2 regions of the Nocardia sp. NBC_00565 genome follow, and region 1 is predicted to be linked to the other one. Evidence: riboswitches for the same ligand, from Rfam matches in the RefSeq annotation. Region 1 holds a riboswitch; the other holds the start of a gene.
The links. A riboswitch is a leader RNA that binds a small molecule or an ion and turns the genes downstream of it on or off. The one in region 1 is predicted to bind thiamine pyrophosphate.
Positions count from the first base shown of each region.

Region 2: it holds a riboswitch for thiamine pyrophosphate, as region 1 does, so the genes downstream of both, thiC (phosphomethylpyrimidine synthase ThiC) here and OG874_RS14290 (purine-cytosine permease family protein) in region 1, are expected to answer to the same signal.

Region 1 covers NZ_CP107785.1:2,979,359-2,982,907, reverse strand. Annotated here, with positions in the region: gene OG874_RS14290 (purine-cytosine permease family protein) at 1-1,187, opposite strand, end outside; TPP riboswitch at 1,184-1,298, opposite strand; gene OG874_RS14285 (hypothetical protein) at 1,468-1,746, shown strand; gene OG874_RS14280 (carboxylate-amine ligase) at 1,908-3,002, opposite strand; gene OG874_RS14275 (pyridoxamine 5'-phosphate oxidase family protein) at 3,192-3,549, shown strand, end outside.
Region 2 covers NZ_CP107785.1:6,980,046-6,983,594, forward strand. Annotated here, with positions in the region: gene OG874_RS32105 (lipase family protein) at 1-873, shown strand, start outside; gene OG874_RS32110 (VOC family protein) at 1,003-1,485, shown strand; gene OG874_RS32115 (hypothetical protein) at 1,505-1,699, opposite strand; TPP riboswitch at 1,808-1,933, shown strand; gene thiC (phosphomethylpyrimidine synthase ThiC) at 1,926-3,549, shown strand, end outside.

The DNA.
Region 1 (3,549 bases):
TATACCGAAAGCCCCACCAGCCACGCGAAAACCATGCCCCACCGCGAGGGCGCGTCGATCGAGGTATTCCACTGCCCCTTCGCGCGCAGGAAGAAGTCCGCGACGAGCACGCCGAGCAGCGGCACGAACACCGAGCCGATCAGGCCGAGGAAGCCGAAGTAGTTCTCCATATTCAGCCGCAGCGCCAGCAACGTGATCAGCACACCGAGACCGACCGACAACACCCGGCGATCGACCCGCGGCGCGAGGTTCTGGATCGACACCGCGGTCGAGTAGACATTCGCGAAAGACTGGTCGGCCTCACGGAATACGAAGATGAAGAAGAACACCGCACCCAGGCTGACCGTCAGGAACGGCGAGTACACCCCGCCGTCACCGGAGGCGAGCGCCAACGCGAACAGCCCCAACACGTACGCGATGATCTGGGTGAACGCATACGCCCCACTCGCCGCGCCGAATGCCGCGCGGGTACTGCGCGAGTGCCGGGTGTAGTCCGCGGCCACCGGCACCCACGAGATCGAAACCGCCAGTGCCGCATCGGTGGCGACCCAGAACAGATTCCAATCGACACCGAACGGTCCACTGCTCTTGGGGCCCGGGTTGGTGGTGAGATCGGGCAGACCCTCGCGAATGAACTGGAGATAGAACCAGATCAGGGCGATCACCACGCCGACGGTCACGAACCGCCGCAGCATCCGCACCGAACCGAGCGGCCAGATCGTCAACACGGTCGTCAGCACACCCGCGGCGACCACATAGACCCAGTGCGGTCCACCGTCGAACAGCTCTTCGGCCGCGTTGCCGATGACGATCAGCTCGAAGGTGCCCCAGCCGATCAGCTGCGCGATATTGAGCACCGTCGGCAGATAGCTGAGCTTTGCGCCGAATAGCCCGCGCAGCAGCATCATCGCGGGTTTGCCGGTCTCGGTTCCCGGTATCGCGGCCAGTCCGAGCATGAGACCGCCGACTACCGTCCCGATGATCATCGCGAGAATGCCCGCGGCGATGGAGATCTGCGCCGCGCCGTCGGTATTGGGCGCCAGCACCGTGTACGCGCCGGAGAACGCGAACAAGCTGACCCCGAGGTTCGCCCAGAACGCACTCTGATCCCAGAACGACAGCACTTTGGGTGCGGGCTGGTCCAGGGTCAGCGGAGCTTCACGTCGATCAAGGGTGGGTGCAGACATCCCGGTACCGCTCTCCCTACGCCGGCATTACCCGGACAGGTTCATGCGGTCGGCGAAACGTGGGGTCCGCCCTCTCAGCCCGGCCGTGCCCGAGCTCCCGCGTGGGTCGTTCGGGCGAATAGTACACCCGCTGCGCGCGGTGCGGCCATCGGACATAACAGACAGGTTCCGCGGACGCCCCACGAAAATCGCATCCGCCGCCCATACTGTCGGGTACCGATCTGGTTATCGCTCGGTTATCTGCCATTCTCGTCCGCATCGACCTGGAATGAGCGCGCCCATGATCCTGATCGCCTTGCACGAGACCGTACTGGCCCAAATCGGCAACCCGACTCCCGAGGCGCCGCCCGCCTCGGACAAGATCCTCCAGATGGTCAGATATCTGACCTGGCTGGTGCTGCTGTCGGGCGTTTGCGGCATCACCTACGCGGGTGGCCGGTTCGCCTGGGAGAAGTGGAACGGCGGCACGCTGGAGTCACCGAAGATGATCGCCGGAGGGATGATCGGCGGTGTCATCGCGACCAGTGCGGGCACCATCATGAACTCCGTCATCGGCTGACCCTTTTGCCCGACGGACGTATCAACTACGCTATGTAGTAGAACGTCTCGGGTGGGAGGCCGCAATGAGTTCGGTGACGGCGCGACGCTATTGGCGCTCGTCGCGGTTCAAGCTGTCCGTGACGGTGGACCGCGCCCCGTCTTCGGCTTGCCGCCCGCCGGTCAATAGCAGCCTTCGAGAGTAGCGGCGGCGAGCTCATCGATGACCTCGGTGACGTCGTTGTGCGCGCGCAAGGCGGCGCGCTGTCGTCGGGCGCCGTTGCCGCGCGCCGCGACTGCCGCGACCGCCGCGGCGACGAACTCCTGATCGCCCGACTGCTCGAGCGCCGGGGTTACATAGTCGATCAACTGGTCGAGCAATATGCGGGCGGGCACAGTGCGTCCGGTGCGGGTGTCGAGGCCGTCACCGTCCAGGCCGGACCGCGCGGCCTTCCAATACGCGGCACGCAACACCTCCGCCGGCACCGGGGGCGCGGGCCGCCTCTCCTCGAGCGCCATCGCGACCGCGGCGCGGATGAGTGTGGCCAGCAACGCGGTTTCCTCGACGGTCGCGGGCACATCGCTGACGCGCACCTCGACGGTCGGGAACGACGCTGAGGGCCGCACATCCCAATACACCATCGCCGTATCCAGGATGCTGCCGCTGGCCAGCATCATCTCGACCATATCGTCGTAATCCGCGATGGATGCGAAGAAAGGTGGCGGCCCGGCGCTCGGCCACCGCCGCCACATGATGCTGCGCCAACTGGCGTATCCGGTATCGGTGGCGCGATACACCGGCGAATTGGCTGTCAACGACAACAACACCGGCAACCACGGCCGCAGATAATTCCCCACCCGCACCGCGACGTCGCGCGCGGGCACCCCCACATGGACGTGGCAGCCGCACAGTCCCTGCTCATGGGCCAGCATGCCGAAATTGCGTTCGATGCGCTGATAGCGCGGGGTATCGGTGACCGGGAACTCGTCCTGCACCGCAGGCGGCACCCCCACCGCGAGCAGCCGCGCACCGTGCTTTTCCGCGCAACTCGCCACGCCCGTGCGCAATCGGCGCAGGTCATCGAGCAATTCCGAGGTCTTGGTATGGACTTCGGTATTGGTCTCGATCTGACAGCGCGTCAACTCCAACTGCAGATCGATCCCGACCTCGGCCGCCGCCGCGGCGACTTCGACATTTCTCGGGGCCGGCGCGCCACTGGCGGGATCGGCCAGCAGGAACTCCTCTTCCACTCCGACAGTCGGCAGGGCCGCGTTCATTTACTGGAGTTTACTGTGGCGATCCGCGCGGTTGCGGGCATCGTTCGAGTTTGCAGTGCCCGTTCCGAGATCCGGGGCAACCCATTCGCCGGCATCGGTGAGTTTCCGATCGGCGCACCGTCCTACTGGTATGGACGTAATCAACCTCGCCGACCTGTACGAGCTGGCGCCGCTGGACTGGCTACTGGTATGGACGTAATCAACCTCGCCGACCTGTACGAGCTGGCGCCGCTGGACTGGTCGGGTATTCGAGCGCGGCTCGACGCAGGCATCGAACTGGCCCCTGGCAGCGGCGGCCTCGACCGGCACACCTGCTGGCTGAGCACGATCAACCAGGACGGCAGCCCACACGTGACCTCCCTGGGTGCCCTCTGGGTCGACGGCGCCTTCTGGTTCGTGACCGGCGCCCACTCTCGAAAGGGCCGCAACCTGGCGCGCGATCCGCGCTGCTCGATGAGCGTCGCCACCCATGAATTCGACCTGGTCGTCGAAGGCACCGCAACCCAGATCACCGATCCCGAGGTAATCGCCGATATGGCCCGGCGCT
Region 2 (3,549 bases), 4.0 Mb from region 1:
CCGGACTACGAGGGTCTCAATGGGCATCTCGCGGTGGCCGAGGAGCCGGGATATATGACGCTGGACGGCATTCGGGCCGCCGAGCGCTTCGAACCGCTGGGCCTGGACGGCGCGAATACGCCGGTGGCGATGTGGGGCTACTCCGGCGGTGGGATGGGCACCGGTTGGGCCGCGCAGCTGCAGCCGAGCTACGCGCCCGAGCTGCATGTGCAGGGGGCGGCGCTGGGCGCTCCCGTCTCGGATGTCGAATCCCTGCTGCACGTCAACGGATCGATGTTCTCCAGCCTCATCGGCATCGGCATCTCCTCGCTCTACAACGCCTACCCGAAGTTCCGCGAGACGAGCGATCAGTACCTGACGCCCGAGGGCAAGGCGCTGATGAACCAAACCAACTCGCAGTGCCTGCCGCGCAACGCACTGACCCAGATGTTCACCGACTACCAACGGATACTGACGATTCCGATCGCGCAGTACCTCGCGCTACCGCAGATCCGGGAGGTCTTCGACGCGACGGTGCTCGGCAAGCACACGCCGACCGCGCCACTGTTCGTCTACCAGGGCGTCCTCGACGAGGCCGTCCCGATCTGGACCACCGATCGCCTGACCCAGCAGTGGTGCGCGGACGGCGCGTCGATCGTCTACAAACGCGACCACCTCAGCGAACACCTGACCCTGCCCTCCCTCGGCATGGCCGACACCTTCAACTGGCTGAAGACCCGCCTGGCCCCCAACGCCCCGAACCAACTCGGCTGCCGCACCGACGACATCGTCTCCATGCTGGCCGACTTCAACGCCCTACTAACCCAAATAGAAATCAACCTGAACGCCACCTTCGGCGCCCTGGGCTTCCCCATCGGCCCCCGCGAACGCTGACTACCCGGGTGCTCGTCCCCCGACCAGAACCGGACCGGTCAGAGACGAGCTTCTCGTCGGCGATGAATTCCGGTCTGCCACCGCGTCTGCATTAGTGCAGGTACCAGCACTCCGGTCGGGAGGACCATCATGCAGAAGATCGTCACTAACCTCTGGTACGACACCGAGGCCGAGCAGGCCGCCAAGTTCTACTGCTCCCTCTTCGAGGACGCGAAGATCATCAACATCACGCCTTATAGCGAGGCCGGGCCGCGGGAGGCCGGACTCGTTATGCTCGTCGACTTCGAGATCGCAGGTCAAAAGTTCACCGCCATCAACGGCGGCGGCGACTATCACTACACACACGCCATGTCCCTGCTGGTCAACTGCGACAGTCAGGACGAGGTCGACCGCCTCTGGACGGCGCTCACCGCCGACGGCGGCCAGGAAATCGAGTGCGGTTGGCTCAACGACAAATACGGCATCCCCTGGCAAATCTGGCCCGCCGAAGCCGACGCCCTCGTCAGCAGTCCCGACCGCGCCGCCGCCAACCGCGCCATGAAGGCCATGCTCGGCATGAAGAAAATCAACCTCCAAGCCATGCAAGACGCCTTTGACGGCAAAGTCGACTGACCGAGTTCGGGTATCCGGGTCAGGTGATCTGCCAGGAGCCGACTTCGTGGTAGCCGGAGTTGTAGATGGGGGAGGCGTCACCCTCGATCAGTTGGTAGTGCTTCATATTGCCGCCCCAGTAGCGGAGGATGCGGCCGAGTTCGTCGGCGAGGTCGGCGGGGGCTTTCACGCCGTCTGGCAGGGCATCCAGGTCTACCTCCAGGGTGAATTTCACGTTGTGGAATCTACCGGTGGGGTAGCGGGCGGCGGGCGCTTCGCTGGATGTTCCTCCGATCGCCGGGCAGGGCGCGGACATGGAAAGGTATCGTCGGGCTGGAAAATTTCACACACCCACGGGGGCTCGCACCAGCGGGCTGAGAGGACGGCTAGCCCATTTCGGGCGTCAGGGCCGTCGACCGTATGAACCTGACCGGGTAATGCCGGCGTAGGGAAGGAAATTCATGGGCACACCTGTCGATTCCGTGACCACCGGTCCGATCGAAGGCAGCGTCAAGCATTACCAAGAGGTCGATGACCTGCGCATTCCGGTGCGTCGGATCAACCTGACCAATGGGGAGCACTTCGACGTCTACGACACCTCGGGCCCGTACACCGATGACGCGGCCGGCATCGATCTGGAGGTGGGTCTACCGAAGCTGCGCGACGGCTGGCCCAGGCCCGAGGTGGCCGGTCCGCCGACCCAGCTGGCCTGGGCGCGCCAGGGCATCATCACCCCCGAGATGCGCTTCATCGCCGCGCGCGAGGGCGTGACCGCAGAGGTCGTGCGCGCGGAGGTCGCGGCGGGCCGGGCGGTGATTCCGGCCAACCACAAGCATCCGGAGCTGGAGCCGACCATTATCGGCAAGAAGTTCCTGGTGAAGATCAACGCCAATATCGGCAATTCGGCCGTCTCCTCCTCGATCGCGGAGGAGGTGGAGAAGATGGTGTGGGCCACCCGCTGGGGCGCGGACACCATCATGGATCTGTCCACCGGCAAGAACATCCACGAGACGCGCGAATGGATCCTGCGCAACTCCCCCGTCCCGGTCGGCACCGTGCCGATATACCAGGCGTTGGAGAAGGTGAACGGCGATCCGACGGCGCTCACCTGGGAGATCTACCGCGACACCGTGATCGAGCAGTGCGAGCAGGGCGTCGACTACATGACCGTGCACGCGGGTGTGCTGCTGCGGTACGTGCCGCTCACCGCCAAGCGGGTCACCGGCATCGTCTCGCGCGGCGGATCCATCATGGCCGCATGGTGTTTGGCGCATCATCAGGAGTCGTTCCTGTACACCAACTTCGCCGAACTCTGCGAGATCCTCGCGCGCTACGACGTCACCTTCTCCCTCGGTGACGGTCTGCGTCCCGGCTCTATCGCCGATGCCAACGACGAGGCCCAGTTCGCCGAACTGCGCACCCTCGGCGAACTGACGAAGGTCGCGAAATCCCATGGTGTGCAGGTGATGATCGAGGGTCCCGGCCACGTGCCGATGCACAAGATCGTGGAGAACGTGCGGCTGGAAGAGGAGCTGTGCGAGGAGGCGCCGTTCTATACCCTCGGCCCGCTCGCCACCGATATCGCGCCCGCCTACGACCACATCACCTCGGCCATCGGTGCGGCGATCATCGCGCAGGCGGGCACCGCGATGCTGTGCTACGTCACGCCAAAGGAGCATCTGGGCCTGCCCAACCGCGATGACGTCAAGGTCGGCGTGATCACCTACAAGATCGCCGCGCACGCCGCCGATCTCGCCAAGGGCCACCCGCACGCCCAGGACCGCGATAACGAATTGTCCAAGGCGCGCTTCGAATTCCGCTGGCGCGACCAGTTCGCGCTGTCACTGGATCCGGATACCGCCCGCGAATACCACGACGAAACCCTGCCCGCCGAGCCCGCGAAGACCGCGCACTTCTGCTCCATGTGCGGACCGAAGTTCTGCTCGATGCGGATCTCCGCCGATGTCCGCGAATACGCGGCCCGCCAAGGGCTTTCGGATATCGAGGCGATCGAAGCGGGGATGGCGGCGAAGTCCGCCGAGTTCGCCGACCACGGCGCGCAGGTCTATCTGCCTGTCGTGCCCT